Linked DNA regions of Streptosporangium sp. NBC_01755. The protein of the gene in region 3 interacts with the protein of the main gene of each other region in a pairwise test. Links are inferred from orthologs where the notes say so. Each region holds a gene or a part of one and is shown on either strand. Other genes may lie near its edges. The genes, in order: OG884_RS11910, OG884_RS24180 and ndk.

Evidence for each region.
Region 1: the proteins of ndk (region 3) and OG884_RS11910 interact in binary tests that used the Escherichia coli proteins (3 or more experiments, as listed by UniProt). The link is inferred for Streptosporangium sp. NBC_01755 from one-to-one orthologs.
Region 2: the proteins of ndk (region 3) and OG884_RS24180 interact in binary tests that used the Escherichia coli proteins (3 or more experiments, as listed by UniProt). The link is inferred for Streptosporangium sp. NBC_01755 from one-to-one orthologs.

Annotation. Positions count from the first base shown.
Region 1 is NZ_CP109131.1:2,606,157-2,610,570, forward strand. The notes cover bases 691-3,433. They hold OG884_RS11910 (5-formyltetrahydrofolate cyclo-ligase), read left to right. Parts: upstream 691-1,642; coding sequence 1,643-2,224; downstream 2,225-3,433. Other genes in these bases: glp (molybdotransferase-like divisome protein Glp), read right to left, coding at 691-712; galU (UTP--glucose-1-phosphate uridylyltransferase GalU), read right to left, coding at 718-1,617; OG884_RS11915 (potassium/proton antiporter), read left to right, coding at 2,565-3,433. In the rest of the region: more of glp, read right to left, coding at 1-690; more of OG884_RS11915, read left to right, coding at 3,434-4,070; OG884_RS37470 (hypothetical protein), read right to left, coding at 4,384-4,414. UniProt on the Escherichia coli protein: Involved in the removal of 5-formyltetrahydrofolate.
Region 2 is NZ_CP109131.1:5,068,361-5,072,926, reverse strand. Bases 1,009-3,903 are described here. They hold OG884_RS24180 (uracil-DNA glycosylase), read left to right. Parts: upstream 1,009-2,064; coding sequence 2,065-2,742; downstream 2,743-3,903. Other genes in these bases: OG884_RS37600 (FAD-binding domain-containing protein), read right to left, coding at 3,281-3,511; OG884_RS24175 (hypothetical protein), read left to right, coding at 2,842-3,192; OG884_RS24185 (carbohydrate ABC transporter permease), read left to right, coding at 1,107-1,982; OG884_RS24190 (ABC transporter permease subunit), read left to right, coding at 1,009-1,110. In the rest of the region: more of OG884_RS24190, read left to right, coding at 1-1,008; OG884_RS24165 (MerR family transcriptional regulator), read left to right, coding at 4,272-4,566. UniProt on the Escherichia coli protein: Excises uracil residues from the DNA which can arise as a result of misincorporation of dUMP residues by DNA polymerase or due to deamination of cytosine.
Region 3 is NZ_CP109131.1:1,299,362-1,303,724, forward strand. Bases 682-3,373 are described here. They hold ndk (nucleoside-diphosphate kinase), read right to left. Parts: upstream 2,387-3,373; coding sequence 1,976-2,386; downstream 682-1,975. Other genes in these bases: mreC (rod shape-determining protein MreC), read right to left, coding at 682-753; OG884_RS05480 (rod shape-determining protein), read right to left, coding at 753-1,784; OG884_RS05490 (hypothetical protein), read right to left, coding at 2,478-3,373. In the rest of the region: more of mreC, read right to left, coding at 1-681; more of OG884_RS05490, read right to left, coding at 3,374-4,325; OG884_RS05495 (DUF4233 domain-containing protein), read right to left, coding at 4,337-4,363. UniProt on the Escherichia coli protein: Major role in the synthesis of nucleoside triphosphates other than ATP. The ATP gamma phosphate is transferred to the NDP beta phosphate via a ping-pong mechanism, using a phosphorylated active-site intermediate.

The DNA.
Region 1 (4,414 bases), 1.3 Mb from region 3 along the record:
CCCGCAGGAGCTGTGCATCGAGCTGGTCGAGGAGCCGCGCGGCGTCGTCGACGACGATCCCCGCCCGGTAGCCCTCGCCACCCGCCTCACGGACCGCGGCGATCAGGGCGAAGCTGTTGGACTCCCAGATCTGGCCGTCCCCCAGGGGCAGGCCGGGCTCGACCAGCTCGGCCCCGGTGGATATCACCACCACCCTCGGACGAGGCCGCACCAGCACCCGGCGGCGGCCCACCCCCGCCAGCACTCCGAGCTGCGCGGGCCCGATCGGGGTGCCCACCGGCAGCACGACGTCACCGGCGCGCACGTCCTCCCCCGACCTGCGGATGGCGTTCCCCTTCGGCACGGAGCGGTTGATCACCACCTGCGCCGTGCCGCCGTCGGTCCACTCGACGGGAACCACCGCGTCGGCCCCGGCGGGCAGCGGGGCCCCCGTCATGATCCGCATGACCATACCGGGACCGATGGCCTGCATCCGGCCGTCGCCGGCCGCGATGTCGTCGATCACCGGAAGCGTCACCGGCGCGTCGGCGACGTCCTCGGCCCGCACGACGTAGCCGTCCATCGCGGAGTTGTCGAAGGGCGGCAGCGGAACCGGGGCCGTGATCTCCTCGGCCAGCGTGGTGCCCAGCGCCTGCTCCAGTTCCACCTCCAGCGGAGCGAGAACCCGGACCGTGCGCAGGATGTCGGAAAGGTGATCGTCGACCGATCTCATGGAGTTCATCGCGCGGCCAGGAACTCCTTGAGCCAGGGCAGGAACTCCGGCGCCAGGTCAGGGCGGTCGGCGGCGAACTGCACCACCGTCCGCAGGTAGTCGAGCTTGTTGCCGGTGTCGTAGCGGCGGCCTCGGAACAGCACTCCGTGCACCGGGCCGCCCTGGTCGCGGCCGCGCCCGGCGAGGGTACGCAGGGCGTCGGTGAGCTGGATCTCGTTGCCGCGCCCAGGCGGTGTGTTCTCCAGCACCTCGAAGACGGCCGGGTCGATCACGTACCGGCCGATGACCGCCCAGTTGGACGGGGCCTCGTCCGCGGGGGGCTTCTCCACCAGGTCGGTCACCCTGACCACGTCGTCCTCGTCGGTGGGCACGATGGCGGCGCAGCCGTACAGGGAGACCTGCTCCTTGGGGACCTCCATCAGCGCGACGACGCTGCCGCCGTGCACGCCGCGTACCTCGATCATGCGCTTGAGGAGCTCGTCGCGGTAGTCGATGAGGTCGTCACCGAGCAGGCACGCGAAGGGGTTGTCGCCCACGTGCTGCTTGGCGCAGAGAACCGCATGGCCGAGACCGCGCGGCTTGCCCTGCCGTACGTAGTGGAGGGTCGCCAGGTCGGCGGGCTCGCGTACCTGGGAGAGGCGCTCGTCGTCGCCCTTGGCCTCCAGGGCCTCCTCAAGCTCGATCGCCCGGTCGAAGTGGTCCTCGATGGAACGCTTGTTCTTCCCGGTGACCATGAGGACGTCGAGCAGTCCGGCGGAGACCGCCTCCTCGACGACATACTGGATCGCGGGCTTGTCGACGATCGGCAACATCTCCTTGGGGGTCGCCTTGGTCGCAGGTAGGAAGCGGGTGCCCAGACCCGCCGCGGGAACGACGGCTTTCGTCACAGCTTCTAAGTCGGCCATAACCGAAACCATAGTGGAGGGACCTGTGGACAAGCAGATGCTGCGTACCACTATCGAGGCGACGCGGGCCGCGATCCCCGATGAGCGGCGACACGCGGCCTCCGTCCAGATCAGGGAATCCCTGCTTGACCTGCCCTGGGTCCAGATGGCCGGGCTCGTCGCGTGCTACTGGTCGGTCGGGACGGAGCCCGCGACCCACGGACTGGTCTTCGCCCTGTGGAAGCACGGCGCGACCGTGATCCTACCCGTGCTCCGCGACGACGACGATCTCGACTGGGCCGTGTACGACGGCCCCGACACCCTCGCCCCCGGCCGCTTCGGGATCATGGAACCGGTCGACACCCGGCGCGGTGTCGACGCGATCAGGACCGCGGCCCTGGTGATCGTGCCCGCGCTGGCGGTGGACAGGTCCACCGGGGTACGGCTCGGGCGAGGCGGCGGCTCCTACGACCGGGCACTGGCGAGGGTCGGCCCGAACGTGCCGACCGTGGCGCTGCTGCACGAGGGCGAGTTGCTCGACGGCGTACCCGCCGAGCCGCACGACGTGGCGGTCCGCTACGCGGCGACGCCCGGGGGGGTCTTCAGGACGGGCGCCACGGACGCCTGAGCCGGCGCGCGGGCATGCGTATTAGGACGAACGCCTGAGTCGGCACGTGGACACCCCGCCCGGGAAAACCCCCGATGCCAACGCCCCAGGCACCCGGCCGACCCGGTGATCTCCACAACCGGCACGCGGACGACCGAGTCGTCAAAACCGGTGCCGGAGGCACGTGCCCGACCACGGTGAGTCACCGGAACCGGCATCGTGAACGCATGACCGGCAGGTCGAATCACCACCCGTCCCGGGTCGGTGCGCACCCGGGCTGTGACCCGCTGTGCGCGTGGGACGTGTGTGACGCCCTTTTCGAATGCGACACAATGATCCCCACAGACAGAGAGGGGACCAGATGGGGCTGGACGTCTGGCTGCTTCTCAGTGCCGGAGTCGTCATCGCGGCCGTCGTCGCCGTACGTGTCGCCCACTGGAGCGGACTCCCCAGCCTTCTGATCTTCCTGGGCTTCGGGGTGCTCCTCGGCGAGTCCGGGCTCGGGCTGCAGTTCGAGAACCCGGAACTCGCCCAGCAGATAGGCCTGATCGCACTGGCGATCATCCTGGCCGAGGGTGGCCTGACCACCACCTGGAGCCACGTCAAGGGAGCCATTCCCACCGCCCTGGTGCTCGCCACCGTCGGCGTGGGGGTGAGCATCGCGGCCGTCGCGATCTCGGTTCACCTGATCCTCGACCTGGACTGGCGGACCGCGCTGCTGCTCGGTGCGATCCTCGCCTCCACCGACGCCGCCGCGGTCTTCTCCGTGCTGCGCCGCCTGCCCCTGCCGCCGCGCCTCGCGGGCATCCTGGAGGCCGAGTCGGGTTTCAACGACGCGCCCACAGTGATCGCGGTGATGCTGCTGAGCGCCGCCACCTCGCCCAGCCTCGGGGTCGCCCTGTTCAATGTGCTCTTCGAGCTGGTGGTGGGCACGGCCGTCGGCCTGGCGGTCGGTCCGCTCGGCATCTACGCGCTGCGCCGCATGGCGCTCCCCGTCTCCGGCCTGTATCCCATCGCGGTGCTGGCTCTCGCGTTCGTCGCCTACGCGGGAGCCGTGCTGCTGCACGGCAGCGGTTTCCTGGCGATCTATCTCGCGACGCTGGTCATGGGCAACTCCCGGATGCCGCACCGCGCGGCCTCGCGGGGCTTCGCCGAGGGCGTGGCCTGGCTGGCCCAGATCGGCCTGTTCGTCATGCTCGGGATACTGGTCAGCCCCTCGGAGATGCCGGCCGCGGTCGTACCCGGCCTGGTGGCCGGGCTGATCCTGGTCGCGGTGGCCCGCCCTCTGTCGATCATGGTTTCCGCCTTCCTGACCCGGCTGATGGGCATCGCCAGCCTCAACTGGCGAGAACAGGCCTTCCTGTCGTGGGCCGGGTTGCGCGGCGCGGTGCCCATCGTGCTCGCGACCATCCCCTGGGCCGCCACCTCCATCGAGAACAGCACGGCCAAGCTCGTGTTCAACGAGGTCTTCGTGATCGTCGTCGTCTACACGTTGTTGCAGGGGCCGACCCTGCCGTTCGTGGCGAAACTCCTCGGGCTGTCCACCCCCGACGAGGCCCGCGACCTGGAGGTCGAGTCGGCGCCGCTGGAGGAGCTCAACGCCGACCTGCTCCAGGTCAAGGTGCCGCCGACGTCCAAGCTGCAGGGCGTGGAGATCTTCGAGCTGCGACTGCCCCGCGACGCCCAGGTGACGCTGATCGTCAGGGACGGCCGGACGTTCGTCCCCACCGACTCCACCAGGATCAGGGTCGAGGACCAGCTCCTGGTCGTGACGACGGCCGCCTGCCGGGACATGGTCGAGCGCCGGATGCGCGCGATCAGCCGCAAGGGCAAGCTCGCGGGCTGGTTCGGCGAGCGCGGCGTCTGATCGAGATCTCCCTGTCGAGATCTCCCGTTGAGATCTCCCGTTGAGATCTCCCGATGGAATGCGAAGACTCCAACTCGCGTTTAAGCTTGTCGGCTGCGTACCATTAGCAGTCGCGCCACTAGAGTGCCAATCGGCGCGGACCACACGAGGAGGAGCGCGTGCCCACCTACCAGTACGCCTGCAGTGCCTGTACCCACCAGTTCGAAATCGTCCAGAAGTTCTCCGACGACGCTCTCACCGAGTGCCCGAGCTGCGCGGGTGACCTGCGCAAGGTGTTCTCCGCGGTCGGCATCGTCTTCAAGGGTTCGGGCTTCTACCGAACCGACAGCCGGTCGTCCTCGTCC
Region 2 (4,566 bases), 3.8 Mb from region 3 along the record:
ACCCTGGTCACGATCAGGAACAACCTGATCTGGGTGGTGGTGGCCCCGCTCCTGGTCACCGTGATGGGCCTGATCTTCGCGGTGCTCACCGAGCGGATCCGCTGGGCCACGGCTTTCAAGCTGATCGTGTTCATGCCGATGGCCGTCTCCCTGATGGCCTCGGGCGTCATCTTCCGCCTGGTGTACGAGCAGGACCCCGACCGGGGCGTGGCCAACGCCGTGATCACCTCGGTGACCGGCCTCTTCGGCTCCGATCAGGGCTACCCGGACGCCCGTCCCAGGGAGAACGACCAGGCACCGGTCATCGCCGCGCAGGGCGCGGTGCTGAGCAGGCAGGCCGCCGCTCCCGGACAGGCGGTGCTCGTCCCGCTGGTCGGCGTGAAGCCGGACTCCCTCGCCTCGGCCGCGTCGGCGAAGGCGGCCCAGCCGGGTCCCGGCGAACTGGCCGGGACGGTGTGGGTGGACTTCACCCAGGGCGGCGGCGGAGCGGTCAACCGGGTGGATCCGACGGAGAAGGGGCTGGTCGGGGTGACCGTGGAGGCGGTGCGGGACGGTGCCGTCAAGGCCACCGCCCGCACCGAGGCCGACGGCACCTTCCGCTTCACCGGCCTCGCTCCCGGTGACTACCAGGTGCGGCTGCCGCAGTCGAACTTCCAGGCGGCCTTCAACGGGATCCCCTGGCTGGGACCGGCCCTGATCACCCCGGCGATCATCGGGGCGTTCATCTGGGTCTGGGCCGGGTTCTCCATGGTGCTGATCGCGGCGGGCCTGTCGGCCATCCCGCGCGACGCGCTGGAGGCGGCCCGCATCGACGGCGCCACCGAGTGGCAGGTGTTCCGCAAGATCACCGTCCCGCTGCTCGCCCCGGTGCTGCTCGTCGTGTTCGTCACGATGATCATCAACACGTTGAAGGTCTTCGACCTGGTCTTCGTCATCGCGCCAGGATCGGTGCAGCCGCAGGCCAACGTGATCGCGCTGGAGATGTGGCGGGTCTCCTTCGGTGGCGGAGGCAACCAGGGACTGGGCAGCGCGCTCTCCATCTTCCTGCTGATCCTCGTGCTGCCCTTCATGATTCTCAACATCCGCCGGTTCAGGAGGGACAACCAGTGACCACCTCCACCCTCGGCGCTCCACCGCGCAGCGCGGCGGGCCGCGTCGTCGACCGGATCGGCGGCGGCCTGGTCCAGGCAGTGCTGGTGCTGATCGGCATCTTCTGGCTGGTCCCGACCCTCGGGCTGTTCGTGGTCTCGCTCCGTGAGGAGACGGCCAACAACTCCACCGGCTGGTGGACCGCTCTTGTCAAACCCGCCGAGTTCACCCTCAAGAGCTACACCGACCTGCTGGCGAGCGGGTTCACCGCGTCGTTCTGGAACACCGTGTTCATCACGGTGCCCGCGACGCTCCTGGTGATCGGCATCGCGGCCATGGCGGCGTACGCGTTCGCCTGGATGGAGTTTCCCGGCAGGGACGCGCTCTTCCTCGTGGTGGTCGGCCTGCTGGTGGTGCCGATCCAGATCGCGCTGATCCCGATCGCGAAGCTCTACGGCACGGTCGGCATCTTCGGCTCCATCGCGGGCGTGGTCCTGTTCCACGTCGCCTTCGGGCTTCCGTTCGCCATCTTCCTGCTCCGCAACTTCTTCGCGGGTATCCCCCGCTCGCTGCTTGAGGCGGCGCGCATGGACGGCGCCGGCGAGTGGAAGATCTTCTCGACCGTGGTGTTCCCGCTGGCCAAGCCCGCGGTCGCCTCGCTCGGCATCTTCCAGTTCCTCTGGGTCTGGAACGACCTGCTCGTCGCCCTGGTCTTCGCCAACACCGAGAACCAGCCGATGACCAAGGCGCTGCAATCCCAGATGCGGCAATTCGGGACCAACGTGGACATTCTTGCGCCAGGCGCTTTCCTGTCGCTGATCATCCCGTTGATCCTCTTCTTCGCCTTCCAGAGGTATTTCGTCCAGGGGATGATGGCCGGCTCGGTGAAGTAGAAACAGGGGCAGGCCCGGTGCGGCGCGCGCTGATTTCCGGCACGCGCCGTACCGGGCCTAAAACATCGATAGGGTCCTGCACATGGCCGCACGTCCCTTGAACGAAGTTGTGGAAGCCGGGTGGGCCAAGGCCCTGGAACCCGTCGCCGAGAAGATCGCCGAGATGGGCGAGTTCCTCCGGAGGGAAGTGGCGGAGGGCAGGCAGTACCTTCCGTCCGGGGCCGATGTGCTCCGCGCCTTCCAGCAGCCCTTTGACCAGGTCAAGGTGCTGATCGTGGGGCAGGATCCGTACCCCACGCCGGGTCATCCCATCGGTCTGAGCTTCTCCGTCGCCGCGGACGTACGCCCGATCCCGGCCAGCCTGCGCAACATCTACAAGGAGCTCACCGAGGATCTCGGACTGCCGATGCCGGGCAACGGCGACCTGACCCCCTGGACCGAACAGGGCGTGCTCCTGCTCAACCGGGTGCTCACCGTCATGCCGGGCAAGCCCGCCTCGCACCGGGGCAAGGGCTGGGAGGAGGTCACCGAGCAGGCCATCAAGGCCCTCGTCGCGCGCGAGCAGCCGATGGTGGCGATCCTGTGGGGGCGTGACGCCCGTAACCTGCGCCCGATGCTCGGCAAGGTCCCGGCCATCGAGTCGGCCCACCCCAGCCCCCTGTCGGCCCGCAGCGGCTTCTTCGGCTCCCGCCCGTTCAGCAAGACGAACGAGCTTCTCCAGCAGCAGGGCGCGCTCCCCGTGGAGTGGAAGCTCCCCTAGCCCGTCCCGCGGATCCTACGGCGAGGAGCAGCAGGCAAAAGATCCAACGGACAGGTCCCAGGCCCTGTCCGACCCTAACCAGGCACTAGGATTTCCACCATGAGTGATGAATCGGGCACCGAACGCTATCTGCGTCTGACTGTTGAGCTGACCGTGGAGGTGCAGGACATCGCCTCCCTGCAGGCCGCCGCGTTGAAGGAGATCAACCACCCTGACGCCGATTTGGACGACGACGAGCGCAAGGAGCAGGCCGAACTGGTCTCGGCCGACGAGACCGGCGCCACGGCGCTGCAGTGGCTGATCGAGCCGGATCACGTCCTGGGGTTGATCGAGCACGTCGAGCAGATCGAGCCCCGCGAGGCCGTGCTGGGCGTCGAGCCCTCCGACGGCCCCTCGGATGAGGACGAGGACGAGGACCACGAGCACGCCGGTCACGACCACCGGCACTGAGAGCGCCCCCGTAACCCCGCCGGTGGGCGGCCTTTCCGGCCGGAAAGGCCGCCCACCGGCGGGGTTTTCGGTACCGGAGCACTCAACTTCAGTTCACGGAGACGAGCGGCGCGGGGTAGCCGGGGAGGCCCGAGGGCAGTTTCCACGGCTCGTGGATCACCCGCTTCGGCAGGGCGGCGAGCTCGGGGACGTAGCGGCGGACGTACTCGCCGTCCGGGTCGTACCTCTTGGCCTGCCGGATGTGGTTGACGGGCCGGTTGGGCCGGGTGTCGTTGCCGGTCCCCGCGACCCACTGCCAGTTGCCGTAGTTGTTGGCCACGTCGCCGTCGAGCAGCCGCTCGAAGAAGTGGTCGGCCCCGACACGCCAGTCGATACGTCTCGTGTCCGGGCTCGGGTAGCCTGCCGGGGCTCAGGGCCCCGGGGACACGGACCATGCCGGGCGCCTTGAGCACCTCCCGGCGTGGTCGCCGGCTCCAGGCCCGCCAGTAGGGGGTGAAGACCCGGTAGTGGTCACCGCCGCCCGACGGCCTGAGCGCGTCCGGCGGCACGACCGTCAGGCCGGGAAAGGCGCGGAACTCCACCCCCGCGCGCTCGCACTCCGCCGCCAGGCGCCGTTGCCTGCGGTGCGCGAGGGCGCTGACGTCCATGGCGGCGTGGACCGCCCCGGCCCCCGACTCCCTCGCCAGGCGTATCGTCTCCGCGACCGGATCACCCCTGCGCACGACCAGCTCACCGCCCCGCTCACGGAGCGATCCGCGCAGGTCGGCGAGGCATTCGGCGAGAAATCCCAGACGGTTGCCAGCAGGTATGTCGGGGTCGATGACGAAGAGTGGTATGACATGGCGTGCGCGCTCGCACGCAGCGGCGAGCGCCGGGTGGTCGTGCACCCGGAGGTCGCGGCTGAACAAAACGATCACAGTATCGGTCACGTTTTCCTTTCGCCGGGTCACGCTCCGCCGGTTGCATCCGCCGGGGGCTCGGAACTCGAAGGAATGTCCAGGGAGCGACCGCTCATGTCGCCTGTCACGCTGGTAGGGCAGTAGCGGGCTTGAAATGGGATGATGGAAAAGCAGCGACAGGTGACCGCTGATGAGGAGCCGGGATACGGCATCGGCGCCGTCTCACGACGCCTCGGCGTGCCCGCCCCCACGCTGCGGACCTGGAACCTACGCTACGGCGTGGGCCCGAGCCGCCGGAGCCCCGGGGGGCATCGACGCTACGACACCCGCGACCTGTGGCGCCTGGAGGAGATGAACCGGCTCATCAGGAGCGGAGTTCCCCCCGCCGACGCGGCACGGGAGGTCCTGCGGGTCGAGGCCGTCCCATCGGCGGTTCCGGAGGTGCGCACCGAGGAGATCCCCTCCCCCCTGGCGG
Region 3 (4,363 bases):
CAACTCACCCGGTGTGGCCTCCACCCGCTCCACCACTCCGATCGGCACCCCCGCCACGTACGGCGCGCCGCGCTGGGAACCGAAACTCACGATGCGGTGACCGGGGATGATGGGCGCGGTCGAGTCGAGCAGCCGGAAACGGACCAGGCGGCCGTTCTCCCCCACCCCGTGCACCACCCCGATCTCGTTGCTTCCCTCCAGCCGGGCCCCGGCCGCCGAGGCGGGGTCGCTGAGCAGGACCACGGTCGAGGTGGACGGGCCCACATGGACCACCCTGCCGACCAGGCCGTCGGCGTTCAGCACCGTCATCTCGGTGCGCACCCCGTCGGCGCGCCCCACGTCGAGCTCGACGGCCTCCTCGAAACCTGGAGCACCGCGCCGAGCTATCACCTGGGTGGGCAGGATCTTGTAGCCGCCGGTGCCCGAGACACCGAGCAGCTTGCGCAGTTCCTCCGATCGCCCCCGGTCGAGGCTCTGCGCCGCCAGGTCGCGCTTGAGCCGCTGGTTCTCCGCGCGTAACTCCTCGATGCGTCCACGCGCCAAAGGAGCCTCGGCCATCGTCTCGAAGAACTCGCCGACCGGCCGCACGATCCCCGACCCCACACTCTCCGCGGTGCCGAACAATGTCGTGCCGGCCGTACGGAGCGGCCCGAACGGGGATTGCGTGGCCGAACGGTGGTCGATGGTCACGAACACGAGCGCGGCGGCCAGCAGCAGCCCCAGGTTGACCCGTGCCCGGCGGGTGTCCTTCATCAGTGCCGCGGCTCGGGAACCAGGACCTGCTGCAGGGCGTCGAAGTCCTCGACGCACTTGCCCGTGCCCAACGCCACGGAGTCGAGTGCGTTGTCGACGAGGTGGATCGGCATGCCGGTCTCGGCCTTCAGCCGCTCGTCCATGCCCTTGAGGAGCGCCCCACCCCCGGTGAGGGCGATCCCCCGGTCCATGAGGTCTCCGGAGAGCTCCGGCGGGCACTTGTCAAGTGTGGTCTTGACCGCGTCGACGATCACGTTGAGCGGTTCCTCGATGGCCTTGCGGATCTCGGCCGCCGACACCACGATCGTTTTCGGCAGGCCGCTGACCAGATCACGGCCCCTGATCTCGGCATGGCTCTCCTCCGGGAGCATGCAGGCGGAGCCGATGGCCATCTTGATCTCCTCGGAGGTGCGCTCGCCGAGCATGAGCGAGTATTCCTTCTTCGCGAAGGCGATGATCGCCTGATCGAGCTCGTCACCGCCCACCCTGATCGACTGGCTGGTGACCACACCGCCCATCGATATGATCGCCACCTCGGTGGTGCCACCGCCTATGTCGACCACCATGTTGCCGGTGGGCTCGTGCACGGGGAGCCCGGCGCCGATCGCGGCGGCCATGGGCTCCTCGACGATGTAGACCCTGCGGGCGCCCGCCTGGTACCCGGCCTCCTTGACCGCCCGTTGCTCGACCCCGGTGATCCCGCTCGGCACGGCGATGATGATGCGCGGCTTGGCGAAATGGCGGCGCTTGTGCACCCGCTGGATGAAGTAGCGCAGCATGCGCTCGGTGACATCAAAGTCGGCGATGACACCGTCCTTGAGCGGGCGGATGGCGATGATGTTGCTCGGAGTGCGGCCTATCATCCGTTTGGCCTCGATGCCAACGGCCACGATCTTCCCGGTGATGCTGTTGATCGCTACGACGGACGGCTCGTTGAGCACGATCCCGCGCCCTCTGACGTACACAAGGGTGTTCGCGGTGCCGAGGTCGACTGCCATGTCACGGCCCAAAAAAGCAAGATTGCTGCCCATGAGGAAAGCCGGCCTCCTTCCGTCAGGTCGTCGGCGAAAACTACGGAACGCACTCGAATCGTAACGTGACGCACCCACCCTTGAGCGCAATGAGCCGGCCTGCCGCAGCAAAATCTTGGGTTAGCCAAATACGTCGGGCCCCGCCGTCCAGAAGGACGGCGGGGCCCGACAAACACGATAAAAGCGGACGCCTAAAAGCGATCCGGGAAGAAGATCTTGATCTCCCTTGCGGCGGACTCGGGGGAGTCCGAGCCGTGCACGACGTTCTCGCCGATCTCCAGAGCGTGGTCACCGCGGATGGTGCCGGGAGCGGACTTGACCGGGTCGGTCAGGCCCGCGAGGGAGCGGAACGCCTCGATGGCGCGCGGCCCCTCGAGCACCAGCGCGACCAGCGGGCCGGAGGTGATGAACTCCACCAGCTCACCGAAGAACGGCCGCTCGGAGTGCTCGGCGTAGTGCGTCTTGGCGGTCTCGACGTCCAGGGTACGCAGCTCCAGCGCCACGACCTTCAGACCCTTGCGCTCGACACGGGCGATCACGTCGCCGATGAGACCACGCGCCACACCGTCGGGCTTGATCAGGACAAGGGTGCGCTCGGACACTGAAGTTCTCCTTCGAACATGTATGGGTCGCGGACTGCGGTAATCGCGCGAAGTTTACCGCCCTTCACACGCTTTCCCGTGGTCGACGGAATCACTGGAGGGCCGGGCCGCCCCCAGGGCCGTCCTCCGGCGAGGGCGCGGGCGGTGGCACCACCACCGGTGGCGCGACCACCTTCTCCGGCTCCGGCTCCGTGTCGGGGTCGCTCTCGGGAACGCGGTCCGGCTCGTGCCGAGGCCTGGACCTGTTGCCCTTGCCCGCCCCGGTCCCTCCTCCGGCCGCGGCGACGGACCCGCTCATGGGCCTGGCCTCCGGCTTCGAGCGGGCCGGCGTGTGGGAACCGGCCACTGCCTCGGAGCGCGGCCGCACCACCGTGGGCCCCGGCTGTCCGCGCGTGACGGCTCCCTGCCAGGCTCCGCCGGCGGGATCGGCCTCCCCCGCGGGAGAGGGCACCAGCCCGGAGGCGGGGCCCGCCATCGGCGAGACGTCCGCCGTACCGGCATCCGGCGGGCTGTCCGGACTCCCCGGCAGGCTGTCCGGACTCCCCGGCAGGAGACGGGCCAGAACGGCGGCGAGCACGATCACCACGAGCACCAGGCCACCCCCGACCAGTGTCCACAGGTGCAGAGCGCCCACGAACCCGTCGACCAGTGCCTGCGGGGTCCTGGCCTCCCGCAGCTGGGCGACCTGAACGCCGCTGCCCAGCAGGAAACCCGCCAGCACCGCAGGAAAGAACAGCGACAGTGCCAGGAGCGCGGCCTCCTCGGCACAGGAACGCAGCGCGCCGGTAAGGGCCACCGAGGTGCCCCCCGCGAGCAGCGCGAACGGGAGGATCAGCGCGAGCCCGCCCGAGGTGGGAAGGAAGAGCCGTACGGCACACAGGCCCGCGACCACCACCACCAGGCCACCGGCGGTGACCATGGGCATGGTCGTGACGCCCAGCCGGTTCGTCAGCGCGGCGGCCAGGAGAGCCACCACGGCGGCGATCGCGAAGGCCGACCACAGGCCGGACAGACCTGGACCCCCCAGCCCACCGAGCTCGACGTAGGTGACCTGAGCCGCGGTGGGCAGGACGACGACGCCGACCGCGACCATCGCGTAGGCCGGCGCACGGCCGACGGCCCCCCGTGAGGCACCCGAGGAGGCCAGGGCGAGCAGCACGAGGACGGACACCAGGGCCGCGCGGATCACGAGACTCGCCGACCAGTCGAACGTGCTGCCCAGGGCGAGGGCCGCGACGCCCGCGGCGGGCACGACCGCCCACAGCGTGCGCCCACGCGCCGCGCCGCCCGGGTCCGGGCCGGCAGCGCCCTCACCGTCCTTCAGCCACAGCACGAGGTAGAGCGCGGCCAGCACGAGTGCCACCCCGGTGAGCATCGGGTACGGCTGGAGGGTGACGCGCCAGGAGTCGACCTGGTCGAGTGGCCAGAGCGCGAGCGCCTGTGCGGCCAGGAGGCTGGCCGCCAGCGTGGCCGCCCACACCACCCGCAGGAACGGGGAACGCCCCCAGACGGCCATCAGGGTGGCGGGGACCAGCAGGCCCGCGCCGACACCGTGCAGGACCCGCAGGATCCCCACCAGCGCCGTGGACCCCGCATAGCCGCCGGCGGCGTCCGCGAAGGCGAGCAGGGTCAGCCCCGCGACCACCATCGGGGCCGCCCTCACCCGGCGCACCAGTACCGCGGCCACCGGCATGGTCAGGACCATCGCGGGGAGCGCCAGCCCGTGTGCCCTGATCATCGCTATCTGCGAGACCTCCGGCGGCAGGAGGGCGGCGACCACCGAGATGGTGTTGGGAATGGCGACGATCGCCAACGGCAGCACTACCGCGACGAGTAGTCCGAGGACGACGTCGAGCATCAAGGGGACACCGAGTGCGCGCACCAGGCCCGTGGGCCCGGCGCCCACCGCCCGAGTCGGCTGAATGGGAGGGACGGCCATGTTGGCCGACTTTAGCGAGAAGTCACGCCCTCGACACG